Regions from separate parts of the Oricola thermophila genome, predicted to be linked through region 3. Evidence: riboswitches for the same ligand, from Rfam matches in the RefSeq annotation. Region 3 holds a riboswitch; each other region holds the start of a gene.
What was found. Region 3 has a riboswitch for cobalamin ahead of cobU (bifunctional adenosylcobinamide kinase/adenosylcobinamide-phosphate guanylyltransferase). Riboswitches for the same ligand answer to the same signal wherever they lie in the genome.
Positions count from the first base shown of each region.

Region 1 (9,934 bases), 1.9 Mb from region 3:
GGCATATTTGAGCTGGTTGCCGAACTTCTTCCAGTTGCCCTGGTACATCTCGGCACGGATGCCGGCGGCGCGCAGGTCCTGCACCATCTTCTGGTAGCGGCCGAGCGCCTCCGTGTCGCCGTCCATGACGGTGACGAGAACCGGCGCGACCATTTCCTCCCGGCCGAGCTTGCCGAGGTTCTTGAGCGCCGTCATCAGCCGCGACACGCCGATGGAGAAACCGGTCGCCGGCACGTCCTGCCCGGTGAAGCGTTTCACCAGCCCGTCATAGCGCCCGCCGCCGCCGACCGAGCCGAACTGCACCGTCTCGCCCTTCTCGTTGGTGACGTCGAAGAGGAGTTCCGCCTCGTAGACCGGGCCGGTGTAGTATTCGAGGCCGCGGACGACCGAGGGGTCGATGCGGATACGGTCGGGGCCATAGCCTGCTGACTCGAACAGACCCTGAAGCTGTTGTAGCTCACTTTGGGCCTTCTTTATTTTTGTAGTGTCGCCCGTCGCTCGGATGCGTACAGAGCTAGTGGAATCATCTATGATGATTTCATTGTTGTCCGTACTGTGGCTGCCGCCAATTCCCTCAACGATAACCTCTCTTACATTTGGATCGATCCTGATGGAAATGGTATCGTCATCAATCGAAATATCTGAAAATGAGGCGCTGATTGTCGCAGTGATGGCGGTATTCGCTGTATTGACGATTTTCGCACCTTCGACGAATGCTCCGCTTTCGTCCCTTCGGCCCTCAGCATTCAATTGCCAGACGCCGGAGATACCGAGACGATCACGTTTGTCGGCATTCCTTAGCGCTTGAAGCCTTTGTAGTCCGTCTATGACGTATGTGGCGTCAAGCTGCCCTTCGAGCAAGTCTCGATGACTTACACGGATCACGTAGTCGCCGCGGGCGATCCCCAGCGCCTCCATCGTGTCGGCCATCATCATGCACATCTCGGCATCCGCCTGGATGCCCGGCGCGCCGACCGTGTCGGCGTCGAACTGCATGAACTGGCGGAACCGGCCCGGTCCCGGCTTCTCGTTGCGGAACACCCATCCGGCCCGGTAGGTGCGGTAGGGAAGCTGGATCGTGTTGATGTTCTCGGCGACGTGACGGGCCAGCGGCGCGGTCAGGTCGTAGCGCAGGCTCATCCACTGCTCGTCGTCGTCCTGCACCGAGAACACGCCCTCGTTGGGGCGGTCCTGGTCGGGCAGGAACTTGCCGAGGCAGTCGGTATATTCGAAGATCGGCGTCTCCACGGGATCGAAACCGTAGCGCTCGTAGACCGCCCTGATCTTGGCGACCATCTCGTCGGTGGCGCGGATGTCGGCCGGCGAACGGTCGACGAAGCCGCGCGGCAGCCGCGCTTTCAGTTTCTGCTGTTTCTTCTGTTTCTTGTCGGACATGGGAAGGCCTGTCTGGCAGGGATATGCTGGGTCGCGCCTTCCCTACAAGACCGGCCCACTTGCCGCAAGACGACGGCCGTCATCGCGACGACGTATCCGAGGCCGCGTCTCCGCTTGCCGGGCCGCGCGCCCTGTGGTCTATGGGACCGGCCTGGTGCCCGCATCGCGGGAGAATCGGGAATCCCGTGCGAACCGGGAACGTGCCCAACGCTGTGAGGGGGACGGAACGCGCATCGGGGCGGCTTGCCGTCCCGGCCACTGGCGGCGCCGGGAAGGCCGCGCGAACCGGATGAACCCGAGTCAGAAGACCGGCCAGGCGGATCGGACCGCACCGCGCGGACGGCGGTGCGGTTGCATCAAGCGTTGTTGGGGAACAAACGATGCTCGAAGATCGAGACCTTCATCCTGCGCCCGCCGGTGCCTTTCCCGAAGCCGACCGCCAGGCCGTCTATCGCGCCATAGAAACCCGCCGCGACGTGCGCGACCAGTTTCTGTCCGACGAACTTTCCGATGCGTTGCTGCGCCGGTTGCTGGAAGCCGCCCATCGGGCGCCCTCGGTCGGCTTCATGCAGCCGTGGAACTTCATCGTGATACGCGATCGCGCGCGACGCGAACGCGTCGCCGAGCTGTTCCGTTCGGCAAATGACGAGGCCGCGGAAATGTTCGAGGGCGAGAGGCGGGAACTCTATCGATCGCTCAAGCTCGAGGGCATTCTCAAGGCGCCGGTCAACATCTGCGTGACCTGCGACCGGACCCGGGGCGGGAAGGTGGTGCTGGGGCGCACCCACAATCCGCAGATGGACCTCTATTCGACCGCCTGCGCCGTGCAGAACCTGTGGCTGGCGGCGCGTGCCGAGGGCGTCGGCGTCGGCTGGGTCAGCATCTACCGCGACAGCGAGCTGAAGGAGCTGCTCGCCATCCCGGCACATGTCGAGATCGTCGCCTATCTGTGCGTCGGTCATGTCGACCGGCTGTACCGGGAGCCGGAACTCGCGATCAAGGGCTGGCGGCAGCGATTGCCGCTGGACGAACTCCTATTCGCGGAGCGCTGGGGCCGAAGGGACTGACCGGCTGCCGCCGGAGGCACGTGGACATGCACCGGAGGCGCGAAGCGTGTTAAGGGATGCCATGAGCGAAACCTCCGTCATGCTGTTCGACACTGCCCTCGGCCGCTGCGGCATCGCCTGGGGCGCGGGCGGGATTGTCGCCGTCAGCTTTCCGGAAGTCGATGACGACGGGACGCTCGCTCGCCTTCGCCGTCGCGCCGCTGGCGCGGTCGAGGCCGCCGAGGCGCCGGAGGCGATCGCGACGGTGATTTCGGGTATCCGGAAGCTTTCCGACGGCGGGGACGCCCGTTTCGGGGAAGCGCCGCTCGATTTCGGCGGCGTCGGCGATTTCGAGCGCAGTGTCTACGACCTGACGCGGCGGATCGCGCCGGGCGAGATCCGCACCTATGGCGAGATCGCGCGCGAACTGGGCGATGTCGCCCTGTCTCGCCGGGTCGGCCAGGCGCTCGGCAACAATCCGTTCCCCATCGTCGTGCCGTGCCACCGCGTCGTCGGGGCGGGGGGAACAATGACCGGCTTCTCGGCCCCGGGCGGAACCGAGACCAAGCGGAGGCTGCTGAAGATCGAGGGCGCTATCGGCCCGGATCTTCTTGACCTGATGGGCGGCTAGCCGGCCCCTAGCGGGGCAGCTCAATGATCAGCGGTTGCGCGCCTCGCCGGCTTTTGGGGCGCTTGCTCCGCTCGACATAGATGTTGACGTTCACGTCGTGCCCGTGATGGCGCTTGCGCCAGTAGCTCGGCGCGTATTTCAGCCCGTACTCGCCGGTATAGCTGATGCCGCCGTGGAACTTCGCGTATCCGCCGTTGCGATAGCCGACTTTCCGGACTGCGGTATCGCCGTCCTGCGAGGTCATGCCGCGGACCGGCTCGACCGATATCGGGCTGAAAGCCGCGGCTTTGGCGGGCATTGCGAGCAGGCAGGCCGCGATCGCGGCGCCTGCGAATGTTGCGATATTCATGACTGCCTCCTGTATGGCGGATTATTTCCGTCCTTGGCCGGCAGCATACTATGGCGAATGCAGGTATCTACAGCAATATTTTGTTAACCATGTTTCCGGCGGCCATCACCGTCCCGGCCGACGGAACGCCGTGCGCGCCGCCTCGACCTCTTCCCGGCAGCAACAGCCTTCGAGATGGTCGTTGACCAGTCCCATCGCCTGCATGAAGGCATAGACCGTCGTGGGCCCGACGAACGACCAGCCGCGCTTTTTCAGATCGTTCGAGATCGCGGTGGATGTCGGCGTCGTCGGCATCGCCTTCAGGGTCGGCCAGTCGATCACGGCGGGCCGTTCCGAGGCGGGCGGCTCGTGCGACCAGAAATAGGCAGCCAGCGAACCGAACTCGTCGCGCAGTTCCAGTGCGCGCCGGGCGTTGTTGATCGTGGAGGCGATCTTGCCGCGATGGCGGACGATCCCGGCGTCCTGCATCAGTCGTTCGATATCGGCCTCGCCGAACCGGGCGACCGCCTCGAAATCGAAACCGGCGAAGGCAGCGCGGAAATTCTCGCGCTTGCGCAGGATGGTGAGCCAGGACAGGCCGGCCTGGAAGCCTTCCAGGCAGATCTTCTCGAACAGCCGGATGTCGTCGTCGACCGGGCGGCCCCATTCCCTGTCGTGGTAGGCGAGATAGTCGTCCAGATTGCCATGCCAGGCGCAACGCAGCCTGCCGTCCGGCCCTTCGGTCAGTCCGTCCACGGATGTAGCCTCCTCGTCGTTCATTTCCCGTTTACCATCTGTGGCAACCCGGTGGTAACCTTGACAGCAGATTGACGCCCGAATTGGCCTTTTAGCGGCTCACGATTCATAATTGGGTGGTTCCGATGCGTCATCCTCGGATGTGAAAGCTGCTGACAGGTCATGTCGGCTGTGGTGACGCCTGGTAGAGAGTACGTCCGATGAAACCGATACGCCTTCTGGCGGCGATCGCCGCCTGTTTCATTTTCGCCCTTCCCGCGACCGCGCAGGAGCGTTACCGCTCCAAGCCGCCGGTGGTGCTCAGCCCCGACCTCGCCGCCCCGTGGGTGATGCAGCTCAACTCGCAGCGGTCTATCACGGGCAATTCGGTACGCTCGAACGCGAAGAAGGTGATTGTCCGGCCGGCGAAGCGCGCCGCGCCGCCGGTACGCACGGCACCCCGGGTCCAGACGGTTTCCGCGCCGCGCCCGGCCAACCCCACGCAAGGCTTCGAGCTGGATCCGGTCTTCCTGCCGCAGACCGTCGCCTATCACGGGCCGGAGGCACCGGGCACGATTGTCATCGACACGGTCGATCGCTTTCTCTACCTGGTCGGGGAGAACGGCACCGCCCGTCGCTACGGCGTCGGCGTCGGCAAGCCGGGCTTCGAGTGGGCCGGAACGCACAAGATCACCCGCAAGGCCGAGTGGCCGTCCTGGCGTCCGCCCGCAGAGATGATCAAGCGCGAGAAGGCCAAGGGCCGGATACTGCCGGTCTTCATGGCAGGCGGGCCGGCCAACCCGCTCGGCGCACGCGCGCTCTATCTCGGCTCGACGCTCTATCGCATCCACGGCACCAACGCGCCGTGGACGATCGGCCAGGCCGTCTCGTCGGGTTGCATTCGCATGCGCAACGAGGACGTGATCGACCTTTACGGACGCGTCGGCGTCGGCACGAAGGTGATCGTGCGCTAGAACCGGCAACGGGCGGGCACTAGCGCCCGCCGTCTTGTTTATGCAGCGTCTTTAGATACGCTGTAGATAGGTTCTGTTTATGCAAAGCCGGAGTGTTCTGAAGTAGTAAAAAATCAGCGCAATACCGAGAGTAATGACTGTGAGAATGATCCAGAGGATGATATGTCCAATCATCTCGAAAATGTTTAGATCGCACTGAAATCTGTAAATCTTCTCGCCGGATGCGTTGACGATCCATGTCTTGTTCAGAATCGCCTTATAGAAGTAGTACGGCATTACGAACAATCCTATTCCGATTGTAAAAATGCAAAGGATTATCCATAAAATCACATAACCAAGCGATTCAAGTATGTTGAATTCGCATTGAAGTCCGCCCCCGTCTCTGGGCCTTTTTGTTGCGATATCAATCGTCATTTCGCCCTCCCAGCACTCAATCCCGCAAAAGTATATTGCAGAGAGTGCGAAAAAGACTACCAGCGAAACGATTTTCGACAAGGCTTGCTAGGAGTACAGGCGTCACAACAAATTGCAACGCCTGTATATATTGGTCGCTCTAGTGCCCGCCGCCGAACACGCCGGTCTTCACCGAATAGTTGACGGCGATGCCGTAGTCCGGGTCGTCGTCGGAATCCACCATCAGCTGGCCCGCGCGTTTGAGCAGCCGGTGGCAGTCATGCGACAGGTGCCTGAGCACGAGGGTCTTGCCGCGCGCCTCGTATTTCGAGGCGAGATCCTCGATGGCCTGCAGCGCAGACTGGTCCGCGACACGGCTGTTCATGAAATCGACGATTACCGTCTGCGGGTCGCCGGCCGGATCGAATATCTCGGCAAATCCCTCGGCCGAGCCGAAGAACAGTGGCCCCTCGATCTGGTACACCCGGGCGCCCTCCGGCGTGACGTGGCTGCGGGCATGGATGCGTGTCGCGTTGTTCCACGCATAGGCCAGCGCCGACACGATCACGCCGACGACGACGGCGACGGCGAGGTCCGTGATCACGGTTACGACCGTCACCAGCACGATCACGATGGCGTCGGTGAGCGGTATCCGCCCGAGGATCTTGAGCGTCTGCCAGGCGAAGGTGCCGATAACCACCATGAACATCACGCCGACCAGCGCGGCGAGCGGGATCTGCTCGATCAGTGCCGAGCCGACCATGATGAAGGCGAGCAGGAACAGCGCCGCCGCGATGCCGGAAAGCCGCGTGCGACCGCCGGACTTCACGTTGATCATCGACTGGCCGATCATCGCGCAGCCGCCCATGCCGCCGAAGAAGCCGGTCAGGAGATTGGCCGTGCCCTGGGCGATGCATTCCTTCGATGCGCCGCCGCGTTGCCCGGTGATCTCGCCCACCAGGTTCAGCGTCAGCAGGCTCTCGATGAGGCCGATAGCGGCGAGGATGACCGCATAGGGGATGATGACGGAAAGCGTTTCCGGGGTGAGCGGAACCATCGGGATGTGGAAGGTCGGCAGGCCGCCCTCGATGGACGCGAGGTCGCCGACACGCGGCACGTCGATCCCGAAGGCGATGACGATTGCCGCGACGATCGCGATCCCGGCCAGGGGTGCCGGGATGACGCCGGTCAGTTTCGGGGTCGCCCAGATGATCGCCATGGTCGCGGCAACGAGGCCGAGCATGGTGACGAGGGGCCAGCCGGTCATCCATTGCATGGCGCCGTCGGCTCCGGCCACCTTGAACTGGCCGAGCTGCGCCATGAAGATGACGATGGCCAGACCGTTGACGAAGCCGAGCATGACGGGATGCGGCACCAGGCGGATGAACTTGCCGAGCCGGAACACGCCGGCCAGCACCTGCAGTATGCCCATGAGCACCACGGTCGCGAACAGGTATTCGACACCGTGCTCGGCTACCAGCGAAACCATGACGACGGCCAGCGCGCCGGTGGCGCCGGAGATCATTCCGGGCCGTCCGCCGAGGACGGCGGTGACGAGGCCGACCATGAAGGCGGCATAGAGGCCGACAAGCGGATGCACGCCGGCCACGAAGGCGAAAGCCACTGCCTCGGGAACAAGCGCGAGCGCGACCGTGAGGCCTGAAAGAAGCTCGGTTCTGACCGTTTTCGGATTGAGAAGGGCAAAGGTGCCGGGCTCGCGGCCGGCAAGCGGAAAGCGGCCGGCGAGCGCGGCAAGCGTCGCTCGTGTCATGATTTGGTCCTTGTTGTGGGTGCGTCCCTTTGAAACGATTTAATGCTGCATTGCAATAGAAAAGGCTGCATGGCACCCATGCAGCCGCAGACTTTTTCCCGGGAAGGGACGGCGCGGCCGATCCGGGCGGAGGCCGACCGGCGATTTTGGGGCTAGAGACGCTTGCCCGATTCGGGATCGAACAGGTGTACGCGCTCGCGGTCGAGCTTCAGGCCGACCCGGTCCGAAAGTGGTTCGCCGGAAGGCAGGGAGACGGCCAGGCGCTCGCCGCCGACGCGCCCGTGCACGAGGCGTCCGGCGCCCAGTTCCTCGACATAGTCGATGACGAGTTCCAAGTCCGCCTTTTCGCCGGTTCCGGCAAGGCTGACGTCCTCTGCACGAACGCCGAAGGTGACCGGGCCGTCAGCCACCGCGTGACCGTTGGACATCGCGACCGTCTGGTCGCCGATGACAAGGTTGCCGTTTTCGCCTCGCGCCGGCACGAGGTTCATCGCCGGGGAGCCGATGAAGCTCGCCACGAAGGCGGATTGAGGGTTGCGATAGACGTCGAGAGGGCTGCCGATCTGCTCGACCCGTCCGCCATTGAGAACCACGATCCGGTCCGCCATGGTCATCGCCTCGAGCTGGTCGTGAGTCACGTAGATCGACGTGGTGCCCAAGCGCTTCTGCAACTGCTTGATCTCGCCGCGCATGTCGACCCGCAGCTTGGCGTCGAGATTGGAGAGCGGCTCGTCGAAAAGGAAGGCCGCCGGCTCGCGCACGATGGCGCGACCCATGGCGACGCGCTGGCGCTGGCCGCCGGAAAGCTGTTTCGGCTTGCGGTCGAGATATTCCTCCAGCCGCAGGATCGCCGCCGCTTCCGCCACGCGCGTTTCGATGTCCGCCTTGCTCATGCCGCGGTTCTTCAGCCCGTAGGCCATGTTGTTGCGTACGGACATGTGCGGGTAGAGCGCGTAGTTCTGGAACACCATGGCGATGTCCCGGTCGGCCGGATCGACGTCGTTCATGACGCGGTCGCCGATGCCGATCTCGCCCTCCGTGACCGTTTCCAGCCCGGCGACCATGCGCAGCAGCGTGGACTTGCCGCAGCCGGAAGGCCCGACCAGAACGATGAACTCTCCGGCCCGGATGTCGAGAGAGACCTCGCTCACCGCGCGCAGGCCGCTTTGATATTCCTTGCTTACGTTGTCGATTTTCACTTGTGCCATGGTGGCCTCACTTGTCGCTTTCTGTCAGACCCTTGACGAACCAGCCCTGGAAGAAGATCACGATCGCGACCGGAGGCAGGATCGCGAGGATCGCGAGCAGGTTGGAGCGGCCGAATTCCGGGATGTGGTTGCCTTCGAGGCCCTGGGTGATCTGCTTGATGCCCTGGACGAGCGTGAACTTGCTCTCGTCGGTGACGATCATCGTCGGCCAGAGATACTGGTTCCATCCATAGACGAACATGATGATGAAGATCGCCGCGATCATCGTGCGTGACAGCGGGACCAGGATGTCGATGAAGAACTTCACCGGGCCGGCGCCGTCGATCCGGGCCGCCTCCACCAGCTCGTCCGGCACGGACATGAAGAACTGGCGAAAGAAGAACGTCGCGGTCGCCGAGGCGATCAGCGGCACGATGAGGCCCGTATAGGTGTTCAGCAGCCCGAGCTTCTGCGTCACCTCGTAGGAGGGGACGATGCGGACCTCGAGCGGGAGCAGGAGCGTCGTGAAGATCAGCCAGAAAGCCAGCGTGGCAAGGCGCAGCCGGAAATACACGATCGCATAGGCCGCGCACAGCGAGATGACGATCTTGCCGATGGCGAAGCCTACCCCGAGGATCAGCGAGTTCATGAACATGGTGAGCCCGGAATTGCTGCCGGAGAAGCTCATCGAACCGAACATCGCCTTCTCGAAGTTCGGACCGAACTGGTTGCCGATCGAAAGCGACGGCCCGTGCTGCATGATCTCGGCGTCGGGCACGGTGCTCATCTGCAGCAGCATCGCGATCGGCGCCATCATGAAGAGCGCGCCCGCGATCAGGATGGCGTGATCGGCGACCGCGCCCCAGCGCAGGCGCCGCCTTGCCGGCCTGGCGGCGACTGCCGGGGCGGCGGTGAAGTGTGCATCGGTGATATCTGTCATGGCCTTGGCTCGCTCAGGAATAGTGGATGCGCCGCTCGACCAGCCGGAACTGGAAGAGGGTGAGGATGAGAACGAGCACCATCAGCACGACCGACTGCGCCGACGACCCGCCGATATCCTGTCCGCGAAAGCCGTCGAGATAGACCTTGTAGACAAGCGTGATCGGGTTATCGCCGACATTGTTGCGCAGGATCGTGTCGATCATTCCGAACGTGTCGAACAGCGAGTAGGTGATGTTGATGATCAGCAGGAAGAAGCCCGTCGGCGCCAGCAGCGGGAAGGTGACCGTGAAGAAGCGCCGGAGACCCGACTTGCAGTCGATCATGGACGCCTCGCGGATGGCGCGCGGAATGCTTTGCAGTCCGGACAGGAAGAAGATGAAATTGACGGGAATCTGCTTCCACACCGATGCGACGATCATCGCGAAGGCGGTATCGAAATAGTCCAGTCGTACGCGGAAGTCCCAGCCGAACAGCGCGAAAAACTCGGTCAGCGGACCCCAGCGCTGGTTGAACACGATCAGCGTGATGAAGC
Region 1 is NZ_CP054836.1:2,607,903-2,617,836, reverse strand. Features, by position in the region: gene hisS (histidine--tRNA ligase) at 1-1,395, opposite strand, end outside; cobalamin riboswitch at 1,531-1,726, shown strand; gene bluB (5,6-dimethylbenzimidazole synthase) at 1,776-2,462, shown strand; gene HTY61_RS12575 (methylated-DNA--[protein]-cysteine S-methyltransferase) at 2,524-3,072, shown strand; gene HTY61_RS12570 (hypothetical protein) at 3,080-3,421, opposite strand; gene HTY61_RS12565 (DNA-3-methyladenine glycosylase I) at 3,527-4,180, opposite strand; gene HTY61_RS12560 (L,D-transpeptidase) at 4,357-5,109, shown strand; gene HTY61_RS12555 (DUF6693 family protein) at 5,161-5,604, opposite strand; gene HTY61_RS12550 (SulP family inorganic anion transporter) at 5,663-7,273, opposite strand; gene HTY61_RS12545 (ABC transporter ATP-binding protein) at 7,426-8,481, opposite strand; gene HTY61_RS12540 (ABC transporter permease subunit) at 8,489-9,277, opposite strand; gene HTY61_RS12535 (ABC transporter permease subunit) at 9,414-9,934, opposite strand, start outside.
Region 1: it holds a riboswitch for cobalamin, as region 3 does, so the genes downstream of both, bluB (5,6-dimethylbenzimidazole synthase) here and cobU (bifunctional adenosylcobinamide kinase/adenosylcobinamide-phosphate guanylyltransferase) in region 3, are expected to answer to the same signal.

Region 2 (9,934 bases), 1.2 Mb from region 3:
GCAAAGCGCGCGTCGATGCCGATGTCGCCGATATAGGCGGGAAAATGCGCGGTGATGAAGGCGACCTGGAAGCCGCAGACGAAGAATCCGGCGGTCAGCAGCAGGTAGCTGTGATGGCCGAAGGCCTCGCGCAGCGCGGCGCCGATCGACTGGTCGATGTCGGTCTGCTTCTGCGTGCCGGACTGCGAGTTGCCACGCAGCGGCACCGCCAGCACCGGGATGACGAGCATCATCGCCGACATGATCAGCAGCGAGTCCTGCCAGCCCAGCGCATCGATCAGTATCTGGCTGAAGGGCGCGAACAGGAACATGCCGGCAGATCCGGCCGCCGTTCCCATGCCGAAGGCGAAGGAACGCTGCTCCGGCGTCACGTTTCGGGCGAAGGCGGACAGGATGATGCCGAAGGAACCGGCAGCGATGCCGAGGCCGACGAGCAGCCCGCCGCCAAGGTGCAGGAACCACACGCTCTGCGGCATGGCCATCAGCAGCAGCCCGGCGGCATAGAGAGCCGCGGAAAGCGCCAGCACCCGCCAGGTGCCCTTGCGGTCCGCCAGCGCGCCGAAAAGCGGCTGGCCGAGGCCCCACATCAGGTTCTGGATCGCCATGGCAAGCCCGAAGTCCGAGCGCGACCAGCCGGTATCGGCCAGCATGGGTAGCTGGAAGAAGCCCATTGCCGAGCGCGGCCCGAAGGTGAGCGCCGCGATCACGCAGCCGCTGGCGATGATGAGCCAGGGAAAGTCGCTTCGCGAGGGGGAACGGTCTGTGGTGGTCATGGCGGCTCCGCTCGGTCGGGGATGCCGAGCAATATTCCGCGAAACGTGTCGAGCCAAGCGCAATGTTCTGATCCGGCGTTCAATTTCGCTGAACCGGCCCGGCGCAGATGCATGCGAAACGAAAGGAATTCGGGACAGGAACCTGCATTCCGGAAAGGTTATGGTTGCATTTTGCTATCAACAATCCCGGCGGACGCCCTTATGCAGGGCGGCGGCGAAGAACGGGGGCATGGATGCCGGACGATCAAGCATTTGCGGGCGACGGCTGCCGGTCATTTTCCCGGATCTGTTGGTGTGTCGGTAATACGGGAGCGAGAACATGGAAGCGGTAGTCGTGATTGCCGTCTTGGTTGTGCTGGTCGTCATGACGGGCATTTCCCGCAGAATCGGCAAGCTGGAAGCCGAGACGAAGGCGTTGCGGGCGGCCCTCGTGCGGGCGGGAGTGGACATGGGGCCGGCTCCGTCCGGCCCGCCGGCTGCGTCGCCGCCGCCGGTCGGCCCGAAAGCTTCTGACCGGGCATCCGCCGGCAGGACGCCGACGCCGGATGCCGAGCCGGTTGCAATGCGCGCGTCGGGCGAATCCGACCGGAAGTCGACGCCCGCAACGCCGCCGCCATTGCCGTCCGCGAAACAGAAACGCCGCAGCGCGGCCGATTTCGAGAAGCTCGTTGGCGCCAGCTGGTCCGTCATCCTCGGCGGCATAGCCATCGCGTTGGGCGCGTTGTTCCTCGTCCGTTACTCGATAGAGGCGGGCCTGCTCGGTCCCGGTGCCCGTATCGCGGCAGGCACGTTGTTCTCGGCGGCCCTGTTCGCCGCGGGCGAATGGCTGCGTCGGCGCGACCGCGAGCTCGATCTTCCGGTGTTTCACAAGGCGGACGTTCCCGGCATCCTGACCGGGGCAGGAGCGATCGGCGCCTTCGGCACGCTCTATGCCGCCCATGCGCTCTACCATTTCGTCGGTCCCGGTGTGGCCTTCCTTGGCCTGACGGTCATCGGCATTGCCAGCCTTCTCCTGTCCTCGATACACGGGCCGAAACTGGCCGCGATAGGCCTGCTCGGTGCTTACGGCGCGCCGTCCCTGGTTTCCTCCGGCGATCCGAACCCGGTCGCGCTGGCGCTGCACACGCTCGTCGTGACTGCATCGGTGATGGCGGTTTCGCGCATACGCGACTGGTTGTGGTTGGCGGTTGGCGGTGTTGTCGGCGGCTGTCTCTGGGCTTTCCTCATTGCCGCGGTGGATGATCCGGCGGTGCCGTGGGCGGGCGCGATCCTGCTGGCGTGCCTCGCCGCGTTATTCGCGGCGACATTCGGCTGGGAAAAGTCCGAGCGGCCCGTTCCGCTGCAGGACAGGCCCTGGGACCGGCCGGGCGTGGTTTCCTTCGTGCTGATCGCGCTCGTCTATGCGGAGCATTGCCTCGTGAATGCCGGTTTCCCGGCATTGCCCGCCGGCCTGGCGGTCGGCGCGATCATCGTGGTTGCTGCCGGTATCTGGCCGGCACTGTCCGTCGCCTCGGGCGCGGCGTCCCTCGTCGTGCTCGCCGGAGCCGCCGCAATCGACCTGCCGCTGGTTCATTATCCGGGGTTGATCCTCGACGGCGAGGGCGGCGATGCGTTCATGCCCGCCGATATCGGCGCCTATGTCGGCGCGATCGCCTTCCTCGCGGTGCCGGTTGCTGCACTCGCCATGGGTGCCGCGCGCCGTGCCGCGGCAACGGCGCCGCGCATGGCCGGAAACCTGGCCGTCGCAGGGTCCGTGATCGCGGTATTCACCCCGGTCATCGCCTATCTGCGCATTTCGCCCTTCGAGACCGACCTGCTGTTCGGCACGGCCTCGATAGCCATCGCGCTGTTGCTCGTGCTGCTGGCCGAACTGTTCACGCGGGCGAGGCCGGGCGACTGGTCGGCGCCCGCGCCGGCCGCATTCGCGGTCGCCGCGATCGCCTTGCTTTCGTTCGGCCTGGGAGTCTCCCTGTCCGCCACCTGGATGCCTTTCGGCTTTGCACTGACCGCCGCGGGCATTGCGTGGGTTTATCGCGCGCGGCCGCTGGCGGCCTTGCCGTATCTTGCCATTGCGGCAAGCCTGCTCGCCGCGCTCGGGCTGTGGGCGAGTGCTCCGTTCCCCGGCGAGGCGATAGGCACGACGCCGTTCCTCAACCGGCTGGTCGTCATCGTCGGCTTGCCCGCCGCGGCGGTGCTGCTCGGCGGCGAGATACTGCGTCGTGCCGGCGCGGCGCGAACCGGCTCCATCGTCACCGCGATCGGCCTGGCGCTTCTGGCCTTCTTCGTCGGGCTGGAACTGCGTCACTGGATCAATGGCGGCGACATCATCGGCGGGCACTTCCGGCTGGCCGACATGGCGGTGCAGACGATTGCCGCCCTGGGCTTTTCCATCGGGCTGCAGCGCGTTGCGCGCTTCACCCGGGCGAGGGTCTTCGACCTGGCGTCGCTGGTTGCCGGCGGTTTCGGTGCCGCGATGTCCGCGCTCGGCCTGCTGCTCGTGTTCAACCCCTTGCTGACGGGCGACAGCGTCGGCGAGGGAGCGGTGCTCAACATGCTTCTGCCGGCCTACCTTGTGACGGCAGTGCTTGCCGCCGTGGTCGCGCTGCTGGCGCGGCCTGTGCGACCGAGATGGTACACGCTTTCCTATGCGCTTCTTGCCGGGCTGCTGGCCTTCGCCTACTTCACCCTGATGACGCGCCATGCCTTCCAGGGCGAGCGCATCGGCCTCTTCAGGAGTACGTCCGACATGGAGTTCTGGACCTACTCGGCCGTGTGGCTGGTTCTGGGCGCCGTCGTCCTTGCCGCCGGGCTTGGCCTGAGGTCGCTGCCCCTGCGTGTAGCATCCGCGGTCGTGATCGCGCTCACCGTCTGCAAGGTGTTTCTCCTCGACATGACCGCGCTGGCCGGCGCGTTGCGTGCATTCTCCTTCATGGGGCTCGGTATCTCGCTGCTGGCGATCGGCCGGTTCTACCAGCGCATTCTGGTTCGCACCGGCAACGCGGAACCGCAATGAAAAACGCCCGCCGGCAAGACCGGCGGGCGCAAATGATCTTGTCTTCCGTTCGCCCGGTCAGGCGGCGGCGCGGTGCAGCCTGTTCTGGAATATCAGGTTGTCGGTGAGGCGGTCGGCATTCTTGGGGATTGTCAGAACCGCGAGATCGACGATCGGCTCGAGAATGATGACGCTCATGTAGGCGGCGCCGAAGGAGGCGACCTGCGCCAGGTTTTCCGCGGCGAAGCCGTGGCCGTAGAACGCCCAGAACGCGACCCAGGCGACGATTCCCGTCTGGTAGGACGTCGAGAGCGCCAGTGCCTGCGTGTATTTCACGTCCTTGTAGGCCGTCTTCGCGGGGATGATCCGTTTCGCCAGCAGGCTCATCGCGTAGAGCGGTACCAGCAGCGTCGTGACGTTGATTCCGTATTGCGGCAGATCGAACGGGGCGAAGAACAGCCCCTGCGCCAGCAGGCCGAGCGCAAGACCCAGCGCGGCGGGGCCCGCTCCGAAGATCAGGAACAGCGTCGAGCCGAGGATGAAATGCACCTCCGAGACGCCGACCGGATAATGCGGCAGGATCTCGAAGAAGCCGAAGACGAGCGCGGTCGTCGCGACGCTGCGCGCGGCAAGCGAAACGATGCCACCGTCATTGCGGATGGTGTCGAGTGCCATCTTGCCTGCAAGCCCGAAGGAAGCGGCTGCGGTCGCGTAGCTGAGGACGATCTTGGCGCCGTCGACGACGCCGGGTTCGATATGCATGGTCTTTCCTTTCTGCACCCATCGTGCATCTGGAGACGGTGCCGTTCGGCACCGCCGGTTTGACGTCAAGCGGGCAGGTCTCCTGACTCGCGCTTCAACACCGTCGTCCGCCTTCCCAGGTCTCCCCAGTGGCATAGTGGACGCGGCTCGCGCTCACAGTTGCGAGGGCAGTCACGGATCAGGCCCCTCCTTGGGTCGTCCCTACCGTGTTCCCTTTTAATCCGGACGGCTTGGCCGTCCTGGAACCCGCGAGTCAAATCCTAGAGAAATGCGGGGCGGCGCACAATCGCCCTTGCGGCGAATTTTGCCGCCGTGCCGACACGGTCAGATTTTTCGCAGGCTGACGCGCTTGTGGACTTCCTCTGCGCTCTCGACCCGTTCCGAGTACCGGTCGGTCAGATAGGCGGAACGGTCGCGCGTCAGCAGGGTGAACTTCACCAGTTCCTCCATCACGTCCACGACCCGGTTGTAGTAGGCCGACGGCTTCATGCGCCCGTTGTCGTCGAATTCCAGCCACGCCTTGGCGACGGAGGACTGGTTGGGAATTGTGATCATCCGCATCCAGCGCCCGAGAACGCGCATCTGGTTGACGGCGTTGAAGCTCTGCGAGCCGCCGCAGACCTGCATCAGCGCCAGCGTGCGGCCCTGGGTCGGGCGTATGCCGCCGATCGGCGACAGCGGCAGCCAGTCGATCTGCGCCTTCATGACGGCCGTCATCGCGCCATGGCGTTCGGGCGTGCACCACACCTGCGCTTCCGACCACAGAGACAGTTCGCGCAGTTCCTGCACCTTGGGATGGTCGGCGGAGCGGTCGTCGGGCAGGGGAAGCCCGTCGGCATGGAAGATGCGCACCTCGGCACCGAAGCGGTCGAGAAGGCGCGCCGCCTCGTAGGTGAGGAAGCGGCTGTAGGACCGCTCCCGCAACGAGCCGTAGAGCATCAGGACGCGCGGCTGGTGCGTCGAGGGCGCGACGTCGAACAGCTGCGCGTGGTCGATGTCGTGCAGCAGGTCGCCCGCCACGTTGGGCAGGCTCTTGTCGTCTTTCCAGTCCATGGGGGTCTTCTGTTTCGTCTACTTCGCTGCCCGGGCGGCGGCCAGTTCGGTTGCTCCGTCCATTGCGCCGATCCGGTCGAGTTCCATCTTCAGCTCATCTGGTGCCATGTCTTCGAATGGCAGGTCCATGAGCGCGCGGATGCGCGCTTCCAGCAGGCGGTAGGTCTCGGCAAAGGCGGCGCGGCGTTCCTCCACCGTCTCGCCCCTGCCGGCCGGATCGGGAATGCCCCAATGTGCCCGCACCGGGGCGCCCGGCCAGATCGGGCAGGATTCTCCGGCCGCGTTGTCGCAAACGGTTATGACGATATCCATTTTCGGCGCGTCCGCGCCGGCGAACTCGTCCCATGACTTCGAGCGAAGCGCCGACGTGTCATGTCCGTATTCCTGCAACAGTGCGATGCCGTCGGGATTGGGCGTGCCCCGGGGCGCGGAACCGGCCGAATGGGCGGTGATCCGCCCTCCGCCGAGCTTGTTCAGGATTGCCTCGCCGAGGATCGAACGGGCCGAATTTGCGGTGCAGAGGACAAGGATGTTTTTCATGATATGGTGCCAAGTACCCGCCTGGTTCAGTTGGTTTGCCCGATGTCGTCCAGCCGCTTTCGCGGCGCCAGGCTTTCGATGGAGGAAATGGGCCGGCAGGTGAAAATGGAAATGCGGTTGAGAATGGCTTCACGCAGGATCGGGCGCGTCGAATTGCCGGTGCAAGGAAACAGGACGTTGTAGCTGTCACCGGCCATCGGGAAATTCCTTCAACACGCGCATGCGATTTCATCGAGAACGGGTTTGCAGAGGTCGGGGTTCCCGCCGCAGCAGTCCTCCATCAGGAAGGCCAGCAGGTTCCGCATTCCCTCGAAATCCGCGAAATAGCGGATCACCCGGCCTTCGCGCTCGCTGCGTACGAGCCCCGCGCGCGACAGGACGGCGAGATTGGCGGACATGGTGTTCTGCTTCACGCCCAGGAACTCGGAGATTTCGCCCGCGGCCATGCCGGCTTCTCCCTGCCTGACGAGCAGCCTGAACACGTCGAGCCGCGTTTCCTGTGCAAGCGCATGTAGCGCGTCGATAGCCTGTGATTTATCCATAATTCAAGAAATATTGATGTATGCGCGTTTGTCAACATGCAATCCGCGCCTCGATCGCAATACTGCGCTATTGTCCGGTTGGCGAACCGACATCTTTCGCAAGGGACAACCTATGAACGGCAACGGCGAACTGACAACCGGTCGTGGACCTGTCGCCCCGGAAGGGGTGGCCGAAATGCAGCGGCGATTTTTCCGGACCGGGGCGACCCGCGACCTTGAATTCCGCAGGCGCCAGCTCCGCACCCTGCGCGATCTCCTCGTGCAGCGGGAGGCTGACATCCTGGAGGCTTTGCGTCTCGATCTCGGCCGCCCGGCGGCGGAGGCCTATACAAGCGAGATCGGCGTGGTGCTCGTGGAGATCGACACGGCACTGAAAAGGCTGGGCCGCTGGGCAAGGCCGAAGCGCGTCCGCACGCCCTGGCTCCTGTTTCCCGGATCGAGCCGCATCGTTCCGGAGCCGTATGGCTCCGTGCTCGTCATCGGCCCGTGGAACTATCCCTTGCAACTCGTGCTTGCGCCCGCTGTCGCTGCACTTGCTGCCGGGAACTGCGTTGTCATCAAGCCTTCCGAGCACGCGCCGGCGACATCCGCCCTGATCGCCCGGATGATCGCGGAATCCTTCGGCAACGAGGTCATGACCGTGGTGGAGGGCGGTGTCGGGCCGACACGGACACTGCTCGGTCAGGACTTCGACTACATCTTCTTCACCGGAGGCACGGGCATCGGCAGGATCGTCATGACGGCGGCAGCCGAAAACCTGACGCCCGTCACGCTGGAGCTGGGGGGCAAGAACCCGTGCATCGTCGCCGCCGACGCGGATATCGGGACGGCGGCGAAGCGGATCGCCTGGGGCAAGTACTTCAACGCGGGGCAGACCTGCATCGCCCCCGATTTCATCCTTGTCGAAAGGGCGATCGAACAGCGGTTTCTCGATGCGTTGAAGGCTGCGATCACCGGCTTCTACGGCAGCGACCCGGCTGCCAGCCCCGACTATGCCCGTATCGTCAACGAGCATCATTTCGACCGGCTGGCAGGATTTCTCGGACGCGGCGAAATCGTTGCGGGCGGCGAGGCCGACCGTGATCGCCGCTACATTGCGCCGACGGTCGTCACCGGTGTGACATGGGATGATCCTGTCATGGCCGACGAGATTTTCGGCCCGATCCTGCCGGTCCTTGCCTGGGACGATCTCGATGCTGAACTCGCGGCATTGCAGCGCCGCCCGAAACCGCTCGCCCTTTATGTCTTCACGCGAGACGGGAATCTGGCGGACAGGGTACTGGAAACCGTGTCCTCCGGCGGGGCGGCGATCAACGACATTTTCGCCCAGCTTCTCAACCTGGACCTGCCTTTCGGCGGCGTCGGTGACAGTGGCATGGGCGCCTATCACGGCAAGGCCGGCTTCGATACCTTTTCCCACCATCGCGCCGTCGTCAGGCGGTCGACATGGCCCGATCCGGCCCTGAAATATCCGCCATATGGCAACTCCCTTGCGCTCCTGAAGCGGCTGATGCCGCGCATTCTCTGACCGGAGCGGGAGGAACGGGCCGCGTTCAGAACCAGCTCAGGACGAATGCCGCCACGACGAGGTAGCGCGCCGTCTTGGCAATCGCCACCAGGGCCAGGAAGGAGGGCAGGGGCTCGCGCAGTACGCCGGCGACGACGGTCAGGGCGTCGCCGCCGACGGGCATCCAGCTCAGCAGCAGGCTCCATCGGCCCCAGCGGGAATACCATCGTGCGGCGCGCTCCAGCTGCGCCTCGCTCGCCGGGAACCATTTCCGGTCGTGCAGCCGGTCTATACCGCGGCCGAGGACCCAGTTGACGACCGCGCCAAGCGTGTTCCCGAGACTGGCCGTCGCAAGCAGCGTCCAGGCCGCATGATCGCCAGCGGCAAGCAGGGCTGCCAGCCCGAGCTCCGACTGCGCGGGCAGGACTGAACCGGCCAGGAATGCCAGCGCGAACAGGCCGGCATGGATGCCGAATGCGGTCATCGCGGACCGCCGGATTGACGATGCGTCAACGCGAATTTCGCTCTGGAACCGCTGCCGGATGCCATGTACACACGTCGCAAAAACTCGTCCCTTTCCCGTGTGACCGCAATTGCTTGATGTCTTCTCCGTAACCGGTCCGATCTACATCACTATCGCGATCGGGTATATCGCCACGCGCTTCGGACCGTTTGCCGCCGCCGACATGCGTTCCCTCGGTCGCTACGTCCTCAATCTGGCGCTGCCGATGCTGCTGTTCCGGGCGCTGGCGCAGAAGCCGGTGGCCGAGATCGCCAACCCCGCCTATATCGCCGCCTATCTGGGCGGCACGATTGTCATGGTTCTGGTCGGCTATCTCGCCGTGCGGAAGCTTCTGGGCCATGAACGCATGACGGCCGCGATCTCCGCGATGGGCATGTCCTGTCCGAACAGCGGTTTCGTCGGCTTCCCGATCATGTTGCTGACCTTCCCCCCGATTGCGGGCACCGTCCTGGCGCTCAACATGTTCGTCGAGAACGTGTTCGTCGTGCCGCTGCTGCTCGTGCTGGCCGAGCGTGCGAAGGGAGAAGAGGGGCATCCGCTGCAGGTGATGGCCGGCGCGCTCGTCCGGCTGGTGCGCAATCCGCTCGTCATAGGCCTTGTCGCGGGGCTCCTGGTGTCGCTTGGCGGGCTGCGCCTGCCGGGTCCGGTCGAGAAGACGGTGGATATCTTCGCGCAGTCCAGCGCCGCCCTGTCGCTTTTCACGATCGGCGGCATGCTGGTCGGCCTGCCGGTGAGGGGCCTTGCCGGGCGCATCGTGCCTGTCGTCCTCGGCAAGCTGCTGGTCCATCCGGCGATCATGCTCCTCGCGCTCTCGGCATTGCCGGTGCTCGGCTTCGCTCCGCTCGAGACGCCGTACCGGGAGGCGCTCGTCCTGTCGGCGGCGATGCCGATTTTCGGCATCTATCCGATCCTGGCCCAGAACTACGGCGAGGAAGGATTTGGCGCCGTTGCGCTGCTTGCGACGACGGTCGCCTCTTTCGCGACCGTCAGCGTATTGCTCTGGTATTTCACTGCGTAGCGCAGTGGCGGGCCGGTTTTGCCGCGGCAAGGGATTGAAATTGCGCCGTTTTGCCTGCAACTAGGGGAGGCAGCGGCGCACCGTGGCTGCCATCGGCTTCGCGCCGCGCTTTAACAAGGCGCCATAACGGCAAGCAGAGTGTCGGAAATCCGGCCCGACGGGAAGAACGAACATGAGCCAGTCCTCGCAGACCACCGCCGCCGAGGCAAAGACCGGGCCGACCG
Region 2 is NZ_CP054836.1:1,727,786-1,737,719, reverse strand. Features, by position in the region: gene HTY61_RS08440 (MFS transporter) at 1-773, opposite strand, end outside; gene HTY61_RS08435 (DUF2339 domain-containing protein) at 1,093-3,786, shown strand; gene HTY61_RS08430 (energy-coupling factor ABC transporter permease) at 3,844-4,527, opposite strand; cobalamin riboswitch at 4,583-4,792, opposite strand; gene arsH (arsenical resistance protein ArsH) at 4,852-5,580, opposite strand; gene HTY61_RS08420 (arsenate reductase ArsC) at 5,599-6,120, opposite strand; gene HTY61_RS08415 (hypothetical protein) at 6,147-6,317, opposite strand; gene HTY61_RS08410 (ArsR/SmtB family transcription factor) at 6,330-6,662, opposite strand; gene HTY61_RS08405 (aldehyde dehydrogenase) at 6,838-8,190, shown strand; gene HTY61_RS08400 (YqaA family protein) at 8,216-8,653, opposite strand; gene HTY61_RS08395 (AEC family transporter) at 8,763-9,710, shown strand; gene nadA (quinolinate synthase NadA) at 9,883-9,934, shown strand, end outside.
Region 2: it holds a riboswitch for cobalamin, as region 3 does, so the genes downstream of both, HTY61_RS08430 (energy-coupling factor ABC transporter permease) here and cobU (bifunctional adenosylcobinamide kinase/adenosylcobinamide-phosphate guanylyltransferase) in region 3, are expected to answer to the same signal.

Region 3 (9,934 bases):
TGTTGTAATAGGTCGTGGTGATGCGCGGCGCGGTCGATGCGCAGGCGGCCAGGCCGAGCGCGGCGGCGAAAAGAGCGATATGCGTCCAGTGGCGCTTTTGCATGAGTGTGCGGGCCCGGCGGATTTCCTCACTTCATATTCTCGTAGGCCCATATGACGGCGAGTGCCAGTCCCAATTCCTGCCGGGAGCGGTGCCGGGGCATGGCGAGGGCCGGAACGGGCCGTTTTCCGTGCCGGCGCGGGCGCGCAAGGAACGGACGGATTCCGTATTACCCCTGCGTCAGGCGAAAATCGGCATTGTTAATTGAAAAAACTGCGAAATTTAGGTTTGCTTAATGTCTCACTAACCTCGTGGTAACTCCTCCCGCCTATTGTCCATCGCGAGGCGAGCGAGACAACGCCTCCATCTCCGGAGAAGGTACTGCGTACCGGAGTTCGAATTATCCGTCGCTTTTCATGGCGGGCTCCAGTTTCCGGCACAGCCGGAGAACCGCAAGCAGCGCCCGCGCTGCCTGCGGTTTTGGCGTTTGCGGCGCCGTCAGGCGCAATACGGCTTTCCCAAAGGCGATACATGCGGTAGCGGATGGCTCATGTCGAAGGCCATCATGCTGCAGGGAACCGGCTCGGATGTGGGCAAGACCGTGCTCGTCGCGGGCTTGTGCCGGCTGCTCGCCAACCGCGGCCTGACCGTCAGGCCGTTCAAGCCCCAGAACATGTCGAACAATGCCGCGGTCGCCGACGATGGCGGCGAGATCGGCCGGGCGCAATGGCTGCAGGCGCTTGCCTGCCGCACCGCGCCAACGGTGCACATGAACCCGGTCCTGCTCAAGCCGCAAAGCGAGAGCGGCAGCCAGGTCGTGATGCACGGAAAGGTGCGGGGGCAGGCGGGCGGCCGCGACTACCAGAAAATGAAGCCGGACCTGCTGGCCGGCGTGATGGAGAGCTACCGGAGGCTCAGCGCCGAGGCGGACATCGTGGTGGTCGAGGGCGCGGGATCGCCGGCCGAGATCAACCTGCGCGAGGGCGATATTGCCAATATGGGCTTTGCCACGCGGGCGAAGGTTCCGGTGCTCCTGGTCGGCGACATCGACCGCGGCGGCGTGATCGCCTCCCTGGTCGGCACGCACGCCGTGCTCGACGAGACCGACCGTGCGGCGGTGCATGGCTTCATCATCAACAAGTTTCGCGGCGACGTCAGCCTGTTCGACGACGGGCTGGCGGCGATCACGCGTTTCACCGGCTGGCGGTCATTTGGCGTCCTGCCCTGGCTCGGGGACGCGGCGCGGCTGCCGGCGGAGGATTCGGTCGTGCTCGAACGGCTGGCTGCAGGGCAGGACGGCGGGGTCAGGATCGCCGTACCGATGCCGGACCGGATCGCCAATTTTGACGATCTCGACCCGCTGGCGCAGGAGGAGGGGGTGGAGATCGTGTTCGTGAGGCCCGGAGAACGCCTTCCCGAGGATGCGGTGGCGATCGTCATACCCGGTTCCAAATCGACGATTTCCGATCTCGTCCGGTTCCGCGAGAATGGCTGGGACCGCCAGATCCGCGCTCACGTGGCGCGCGGCGGCCATGTCGTCGGTATCTGCGGCGGCTACCAGATGCTGGGCCGCACCGTGCGCGATCCGCTGGGGATCGAGGGCGGCCCGCGCGAGACCGAGGGGCTCGGCCTGCTCGACACCGAGACCGAAATGGCGCCGGAAAAGCGTTTGGAGAACGTGACCGCGCATTCGCCCGTCTTTGGCGTCGACGTGTCCGGATACGAAATTCACCTTGGCGTCACCCGCGGGCCGGACTGCGCCCGACCGGCGCTTGTCGCCGGCGGTGTGCCCGACGGGGCGGTGGCCGTCGGCGGCCGGGTGTTCGGCACCTATCTGCACGGCCTGTTCGACAGCGGGGCGTTTCGTGCGGCCTGGCTGCAGAGCATCGGCGCAGAGTCGTCCGGGAGCGACCATCGCGCAGCCGTCGATGCTGCGCTGGACGCGATCGCCGAGGACATGCAGCGCCATGTCGATATCGAAGGGTTGCTGGAAGTCGCCGGCAAAGCGGGCTAGGCGATGCCGCGGTTCGTGTCTTCCGTCAGCGTCTCAGCACCCGGCTTCGGATTCCGCGGAACGGTGGGCAGGCCGTTGAACTCGCATGTGTTGCGACCGGCGTCCTTGGCCCGGTAGAGCGCGAAGTCCGCACTCCGGTATACGGACGGATAGGCCGCGCCGCGAGGGTAAAGGGCGCCGCCGAGAGACGCGGTGACGCGGATGACGCGGCCCTCGTAGTGACTCGTGCATTCCTCCAGCGCGGACCGGATGCGCTCGGCAGCCCTGACTGCGCCGCTCGCACCGGCGCCGATCAGCAGCACAGCGAATTCCTCGCCGCCAAGCCGCGCCACGTAGTCGCGCTCGAACACGTTGCCCGCAATGCAGACACTCACCATGCGCAGAACGTGATCGCCGGCGGCGTGACCATAGGTGTCGTTGATCGACTTGAAATGATCGATGTCGATGATGATCAGCGCATCTTCGGGGGAGGCGTCATCGCCGGAATCCCGGGCGCGACCGGCAATGATCTCCTCGAACGCGGCCCGGTTGAGAAGGCCGGTCAGGGAGTCGTGGCGTGCCATGTCCTTCAACTGCTCATTGAAGGATACCATGCGAAGCGACATGCGGAAGAACAGTGCAACGATCGGCGCGGACACCAGTATGGCAATGCCGAAGGCGAATGCCCTGACGGACGGCCCGTATGTCTTCGCCAGATCGGGAAAAAAGACCGCAAAAAGCGGGTCGGTCAGGATGACCGCGATGAAAGCGATCACGAGGCACCAAGCGATCGACCTGCGAATCGCTTCCGCCACGCTACGCACTATGAAGATGCGCTCGAGCATATCTGCCAGTCTGGGGTTTCGACTGAGCATTCTTACGCGCTCAACGCCAGATTGCGTACAGCCGAATGCCGTTCCGAAGAGAATCGTATAGGATGTGGTTAAGGTTCGGTGTTGCCGTCCCTTATCCGCACAGGGTTTTAAAACGCGTTAACGCGATTGACTTCCGTCGCCGGCCAAGCCTATGCCTGAGGCGTCATGGTTCCCGTGCCGCGACAACGGCCGGGACGAAAAGGGAATGTGACGGGCGGACCCAACCAGGGCGCCCAAATCACGGCCGACCCCGCGACTGTAGAATGGCGCGGCACCGCAGCTCCGGACGACACGGAGCGCCACTGGAGACATCCGGGAAGGCAGGTGCCGGACGAACGCCATGAGCCAGGAGACCTGCCATGACAGCGAGCCGATGGGGCGGGGTGCCCCCGAACGGACCGGATCTCGAGCCGGATGCGGCGTCAATCGAGAGACCCGGCATCTGAACGGGGCGACCGCCAAGCGAATGCAGGAGTCGTCCGATGCCAAGCGAAACCAGCCATCCCGCCGCGACGGGCGTGACGCTGATCCTCGGCGGCGCGCGATCCGGCAAGTCGGCATTCGGCGAGGGAATGATCGCCGCCAGCGGGCTGGAACCGGTCTATATTGCCACGGGGCAGGTGCATGACGAGGAAATGCGCGCGCGCATCGACCATCACAGGGCACGGCGCGGACCCGAATGGACGACCGTCGAGGAGCCGGACGACCTTGAAGGTGCGCTGGCGCGCGCGACCGGGCAGGAGCGGGCGGTGCTGGTCGACTGCCTGACGCTCTGGGTTACCAATCTCATGATGGCCGAAGCAGATATAGCGGCACGAAGCGCGAGGCTGTGCGCGGCGCTGAAAGACGCGAAGGGACCCGTGGTGCTGATCTCCAACGAGGTCGGACTCGGCATCGTGCCCGACAACAGGATGGCGCGCGAATTCCGCGATCATGCCGGACGCCTGCACCAGGATGTCGCCGGCGTTGCAGACACGGTCTATTTCGTTGCGGCAGGATTGCCGCTGAAGATGAAGGGATAACACATGCAGTCCAAGATTCCCGCCACCGTCATCACCGGCTTTCTCGGCGCCGGCAAGACGACGATGATCCGCAACCTGCTGGAGAACGCGCAGGGGCGCAGGATCGCGCTCATCATCAACGAGTTCGGCGATCTCGGCGTCGATGGCGAGGTACTGAAGGGATGCGGAATCGAGAGCTGCGGCGAGGAGGACATCGTCGAGCTCAACAATGGCTGCATATGCTGCACGGTGGCAGACGATTTCATTCCGACGATGGAACGGTTGCTGGAGCGCGAGGAGCGGCCGGATCACATCGTGATCGAGACGTCGGGGCTGGCACTGCCGCAACCGCTGGTGGCGGCCTTCAACTGGCCGGGCATCAAGACGGCCGTGACGGTGGACGGCGTTGTCACCGTGGTCGACGCGGCGGCTGTGGCGGAAGGCCGCTTCGCCGACGATCACGACCGGCTGGAGGCGCAGCGCGCCGCCGACGAGGCGCTGGACCACGAAAGCCCACTGGAGGAACTGTTCGAGGACCAGATCCGCGCCGCGGACATGGTGGTGCTGAACAAGGCGGACCTGATCGACGCGGCGCGACTGGAGGCGGTGCGCAACAATGTCGCCGGGCAGACCGACCGGCCGCTGAAGATCGTCCACTCCACCCACGGGCGGTTGCCGGCGGACGTGCTGCTCGGGCTGGATTCGGCGACCGAGGACCAGATCGCGCTGCGCAAGTCGCACCACGAGATGGAGCATGAGAACGGTGAGGACCACGATCACCACCACGACGAGTTCGAGAGCTTCGTCGCGGAGACGGGCGCGATTGCGGACACCGACGGTTTCGTCGCCGGGCTCAAGGACATCATCGCGCGGCACGACGTGCTGCGACTGAAGGGTTTCTGCGACGTGCCCGGCAAGCCGATGCGACTGGTGGTGCAGGCCGTCGGCCAGCGCATCGAGACCTATTTCGACCGGCCGTGGCGGTCGGACGAGACGCGCACGACCCGGCTGGTAGTGATCGGCATGCACGACATCGATCAAGCTGCCATCCGCGAGGCGATCGCGGCGGCGTCCCGCTGAGCCGATGGCGGAACCGGTGTCAGAAAATCGCGTGGGCGACGTACATGATTATGGCGGCGACGATCCAGTAGCCGGCCTCGATTGCAATCACGGCGCCGGGCTTCTTCGTGAACATGCCGCCGGAGGCGGCGAGCACGCAGAACGCGGCGAAGGCGAGGACAAGGACCAGAAGGCCGCCGCCGGACAGGGCCACGCCGACGAACCAGGCCAGAAGCAGGAGGCCGACGAACTGGGCCGCCATCGCGCCGAATGGCATGGATTGGGCGGTGCCGAGCTCGATACCGTGGCCCGAGGCCCACGTCCTGCCGAACAGCATCGGCGAGTACCAGAGCCAGCCGGCAAGAAACGCGACAACCGCACCTGCGATGACTGCGAGCCAGCTGACGCCCATCGAGATTTCTTCCATTTTCCCTCTCTATTCAACCCCTTGGTTGAATCAACGCTTAGTCCGGGTATCGTGCGCCAGCAACTCACAAACACGTTACCTGACAGCGGGAGATGAACTGATGCACCTGCTGCTGGCACAGAAGGGGACGGTATCGGACGGTGACGGCGAGGCGATCGATCTCGGCCAGACGCCCGGCGACATCTGCTTCCTTTCGGCTGCGGACACGGAACTGGCAAGCCTTGCCGGTGCGTATCGGGGCGAGGGGCCGTCGCTGCGGCTGGTCAACCTGCTTCAACTGAAACATCCCATGTCCGTCGACACATGGGTGGAGCGAACGGGCCGGCACGCAAAGCTCATTGTCATCCGGATTCTCGGCGGGGCCGGATACTGGCCCTACGGGCTGGAGGCGATCCACGCCGCCGCGGCGGAGCACGGCATCCGGCTTGCCGTTCTGCCGGGCGACGACAAGCCCGATCCGGGCCTTGCCGCCTTCTGCACACTGCCGACCGAGACCTGTGACAGGCTGTGGCGTTTCCTGGTCGAAGGCGGAGCGGAGAATGCGCGCGGCTTTCTCGACGCCTGCGGCGACGTGCTGGCTGGACGCGAGATCGAGGGCGCGGCGGCGCCGCTGCTGAAGGCGGGGGTGTTCGGCACCCCGACAGAGGGCGCGGCCGGTACCGCGGCAATCGTGTTCTACCGGGCGCTGCTGCAATCCGGACAGATGGCGCCGGTGGAGGCGCTGGCCAGGGCGCTCTCCAAGCGCGGTCTCGGCGTGCTGCCGGTTTTCGTGTCCAGCCTGAAGGACCCGGTTTCCGCGGCAACGGTGGAGGCGCTGTTCGACAAGCACCAGCCGGACGTGGCGATCAACCTCACCGGCTTCGCGGTGTCCGCGCCCGGCGCGAACCGCACGCCCACCGTGCTGGAGAAGGGCGGAGCGGTCGTGCTGCAGGCGGTCCTTGCCGGTTCGCCGCGGGAGGCCTGGGATGCTTCCCCGCAGGGCCTCAACGCGCGCGACCTCGCCATGAACGTGGCACTGCCGGAAGTCGACGGCCGGGTGCTGTCGCGGGCAATCTCGTTCAAGAGCGCGAACGCGTGGGACGAGGCGACCGAGTGCAACGTCGTGGCGCACGAGCCGGTGGGCGACCGGACGGAATTCGTGGCCGAGCTGGCGGCGCGATGGGTGCGGCTGAGGCGCAAGCCGGTCGCGGACAGACGGGTCGCCATCGTCCTCGCCAACTACCCGAACCGGGACGGCCGGCTGGCCAACGGGGTTGGGCTGGACACGCCCGCCGGCACCGTCGAGGTGCTGCGCGCGATGGCAAGGGAGGGATTCCCGGTCGGCGAGATTCCTGCCGATGGCGACGCATTGATCGAGCACATGAAGAAGGGACCGACCAATGCGGCTTCGGATGCGCGCGAAATCCGCGAAGCCATTTCCCTGAATCAATACAGGGACTTCCTCGCGACGCTTCCGAAAGCGATTCAGGAGCAGGTCGCGGAACGCTGGGGGGCGCCGGAGAACGATCCGTTCTTTCGCGACGGCGTGTTCGCGCTGCCGCTGTCGCGATTCGGCGATACGCTGGTCGGCATCCAGCCGGCGCGCGGCTACAACATCGATCCGAAGGAAAGCTACCACTCGCCGGACCTGGTGCCGCCGCATGGCTACATCGCCTTCTACGCTTACATGCGAACGGTGGCGGAGGTGGATGCGGTCGTCCACATGGGCAAGCACGGCAACCTGGAATGGCTGCCCGGCAAGGCGCTGGCGCTGTCGGAGACCTGCTGGCCGGAGGCGGTGTTCGGCCCGTTGCCGCATGTCTATCCGTTCATCGTCAACGATCCGGGCGAGGGTACGCAGGCCAAGCGCCGCACCAGCGCCGTCATCATCGATCACCTGACGCCGCCACTGACACGAGCGGAAAGCTACGGGCCGCTGAAGGATCTCGAGGCGCTGGTCGATGAGTATTACGAGGCGTCGGGCGGCGATCCGCGCCGGCTCAAGGTGCTCAAGAGGAGGATTCTCGACCTCGTGCGCGACATCGGACTCGACCATGACGCGGGGATCGCGGAGGACGACGAAACCGATGCCGCGCTGGAAAAGCTGGATGCCTATCTGTGCGACCTGAAGGAAATGCAGATCCGAGACGGGCTGCATATTTTTGGGCTCGCGCCGGAGGGGCGGCTGCTGACCGATCTCGTCACCGCGCTGGCGCGGGTGCCGCGCGGCCTCGGCGATGGCGCGGACAACAGCCTGCAACGGGCGATTGCCGACGATCTCTCGCTGGGTTTCGACCCGCTCGATTGTGCCATGGGCGAGACGTGGAACGGGCCGAGGCCGGAGATGCTCCGGGCGGTTTCCGCCGACCCGTGGCGGACGGCTGGCGACACGGTGGAGCGGATCGAGCTGCTGGCGGCTCAACTCGTCGGCGGCGAGGCGGAATGCCCGTCGGAGTGGGCGCGCACGCGGACGGTTCTGGACGGGATCGACGCGGTATTGCGCCCGTCGGTGGAAGCCTGTGGCGAAGCGGAAATCGACGGGCTGATGGCGGCGCTGGGCGGACGGTTCGTCGAGCCGGGGCCGTCGGGCGCGCCGACGCGCGGACGCCCGGACGTGCTGCCGACGGGGCGCAACTTCTACTCCGTCGACAGCCGCGCCGTGCCGACCGAGACGGCTTGGGAACTGGGACGCAAATCGGCCGAACTGCTGGTCACGCGCCATGTGCAGGATCATGGCGAATGGCCCGTCTCGTTCGGGCTGACGGCATGGGGTACGTCGAACATGCGCACCGGCGGCGACGACATCGCCCAGGCGATGGCGCTGATCGGCGCGAAACCGGTCTGGGACGGCATCTCGCGCCGGGTGACCGGTTTCGAGATCATGCCGGTCGCCAAGCTGGGAAGGCCGCGTGTCGACGTGACGCTCAGGATCTCCGGCTTCTTCCGCGATGCTTTCCCCGAGCAGATCGCCCTGTTCGACCGGGCGGTGCGGGCGGTCGGCGCGCTGGAGGAAGACGAGACGGACAACCCGATCGCGGCGCGAATTCGCGCCGAGGCGGCTCGGTTGGTCGAACAGGGCGAGGACCCCGAGACAGCGGCGCGGCGGGCCGGCTACCGCGTTTTCGGTTCCAAGCCCGGTTCCTACGGGGCGGGGCTGCAGGCGCTGATCGACGAGAAGGGCTGGGCCGACAGGGCGGACCTGGCGGAGGCCTATCTCGTGTGGGGCGGCTATGCCTATGGCGCGCAGGCGGAGGGCAGCGCCGAGCGCGGGCTGTTCGAGGAACGGCTGAAAGGCATTCAGGCAGTGGTTCAGAACCAGGACAACCGCGAGCACGACCTGCTGGATTCCGACGACTACTACCAGTTCGAGGGCGGGATGACGGCTGCGGTCGAGACGCTGAAGGGCGAAATGCCGGTGGTCTATCACAATGACCATTCGCGGCCCGAACGCCCGGTGATCCGCACGCTGGAGGAGGAGATCGGCCGGGTGGTGCGGGCGCGGGTGGTCAACCCGAAATGGATCGCCGGGGTGATGCGGCACGGCTACAAGGGCGCCTTCGAGATGGCGGCGACCGTGGACTACATGTTCGCCTTTGCCGCAACGACGGGAGCGGTGCGCGATCACCATTTCGAGGCGGTTTACCAGGCCTTTCTCGTGGACGAGACGGTGCGTGGCTTCATCGCCGAGAAAAACCCGGACGCGCTGCGCGAAATGGCCGACCGCCTGCGCGAGGCGATCGAGCGGGGACTGTGGACGCCGAAGAGCAATTCGGCGATGTTCGAGTTGAACGAGATGGCGGGAGCCGAACATGGGTGATGTCACAATCGAGGCCGGGACGGGCACGGCGCTGAACGAAACGCTGGAAGCTCTCCTGAATTCCCATGCGGAAGATGCCGGGCTCCCGTTTGTCGTCGACAATTTCTACTGGAAGGCGACGGAAAGCAGCGGAGACGTCATCGGCGGCCTTTCGGCCAAGACGATGCTCGGCTGGCTCTATGTCGAGCTTCTGGCGCTCGCCCCGAATGCGCGTGGCAGTGGTGTCGGCGCAAAGCTGTTGGAAAGGGCAGAAGCCCATGCGCGGGACCTGGGGCTGGCGGGCGTCTATCTCGATACCTACGAGTTCCAGGCGCCGGGATTTTATGCCAAGTGCGGTTACACGGAAATCGGCCGGTTGCCTGCGGCGGATGGTGCGCCGCAGCGCATCTGGTATGCCAAACCACTGGCCTGAAGGAGACGGGCGATGAACGACGAGACGAAGCCGGCAATCGACAGCGAGCGCCATGCCGCCAAGATGGCCAAGAAGAAGGCCGCGCGCGACAAGATCATGGCCACCAAGACCGACGAGAAGGGCCTGATCATTGTCCATACCGGCAAGGGCAAGGGCAAGTCGACCGCGGCCTTCGGGATGATCTTCCGGCATATCGCGCATGGCCGGAAATGCGCCGTGGTGCAGTTCATCAAGGGCGGCATGGAGACCGGGGAGCGCAACCTGATCAAGGAGCGCTTCGCCGACATCTGCTCCTTCTACACGATGGGCGAGGGGTTCACCTGGGAAACGC
Region 3 is NZ_CP054836.1:513,118-523,051, forward strand. Features, by position in the region: gene HTY61_RS02350 (DUF922 domain-containing protein) at 1-103, opposite strand, end outside; gene HTY61_RS02355 (cobyric acid synthase) at 591-2,054, shown strand; gene HTY61_RS02360 (GGDEF domain-containing protein) at 2,051-2,908, opposite strand; cobalamin riboswitch at 3,058-3,284, shown strand; gene cobU (bifunctional adenosylcobinamide kinase/adenosylcobinamide-phosphate guanylyltransferase) at 3,391-3,930, shown strand; gene cobW (cobalamin biosynthesis protein CobW) at 3,934-4,989, shown strand; gene HTY61_RS02375 (DUF1761 domain-containing protein) at 5,009-5,395, opposite strand; gene cobN (cobaltochelatase subunit CobN) at 5,496-9,191, shown strand; gene HTY61_RS02385 (GNAT family N-acetyltransferase) at 9,184-9,603, shown strand; gene cobO (cob(I)yrinic acid a,c-diamide adenosyltransferase) at 9,616-9,934, shown strand, end outside.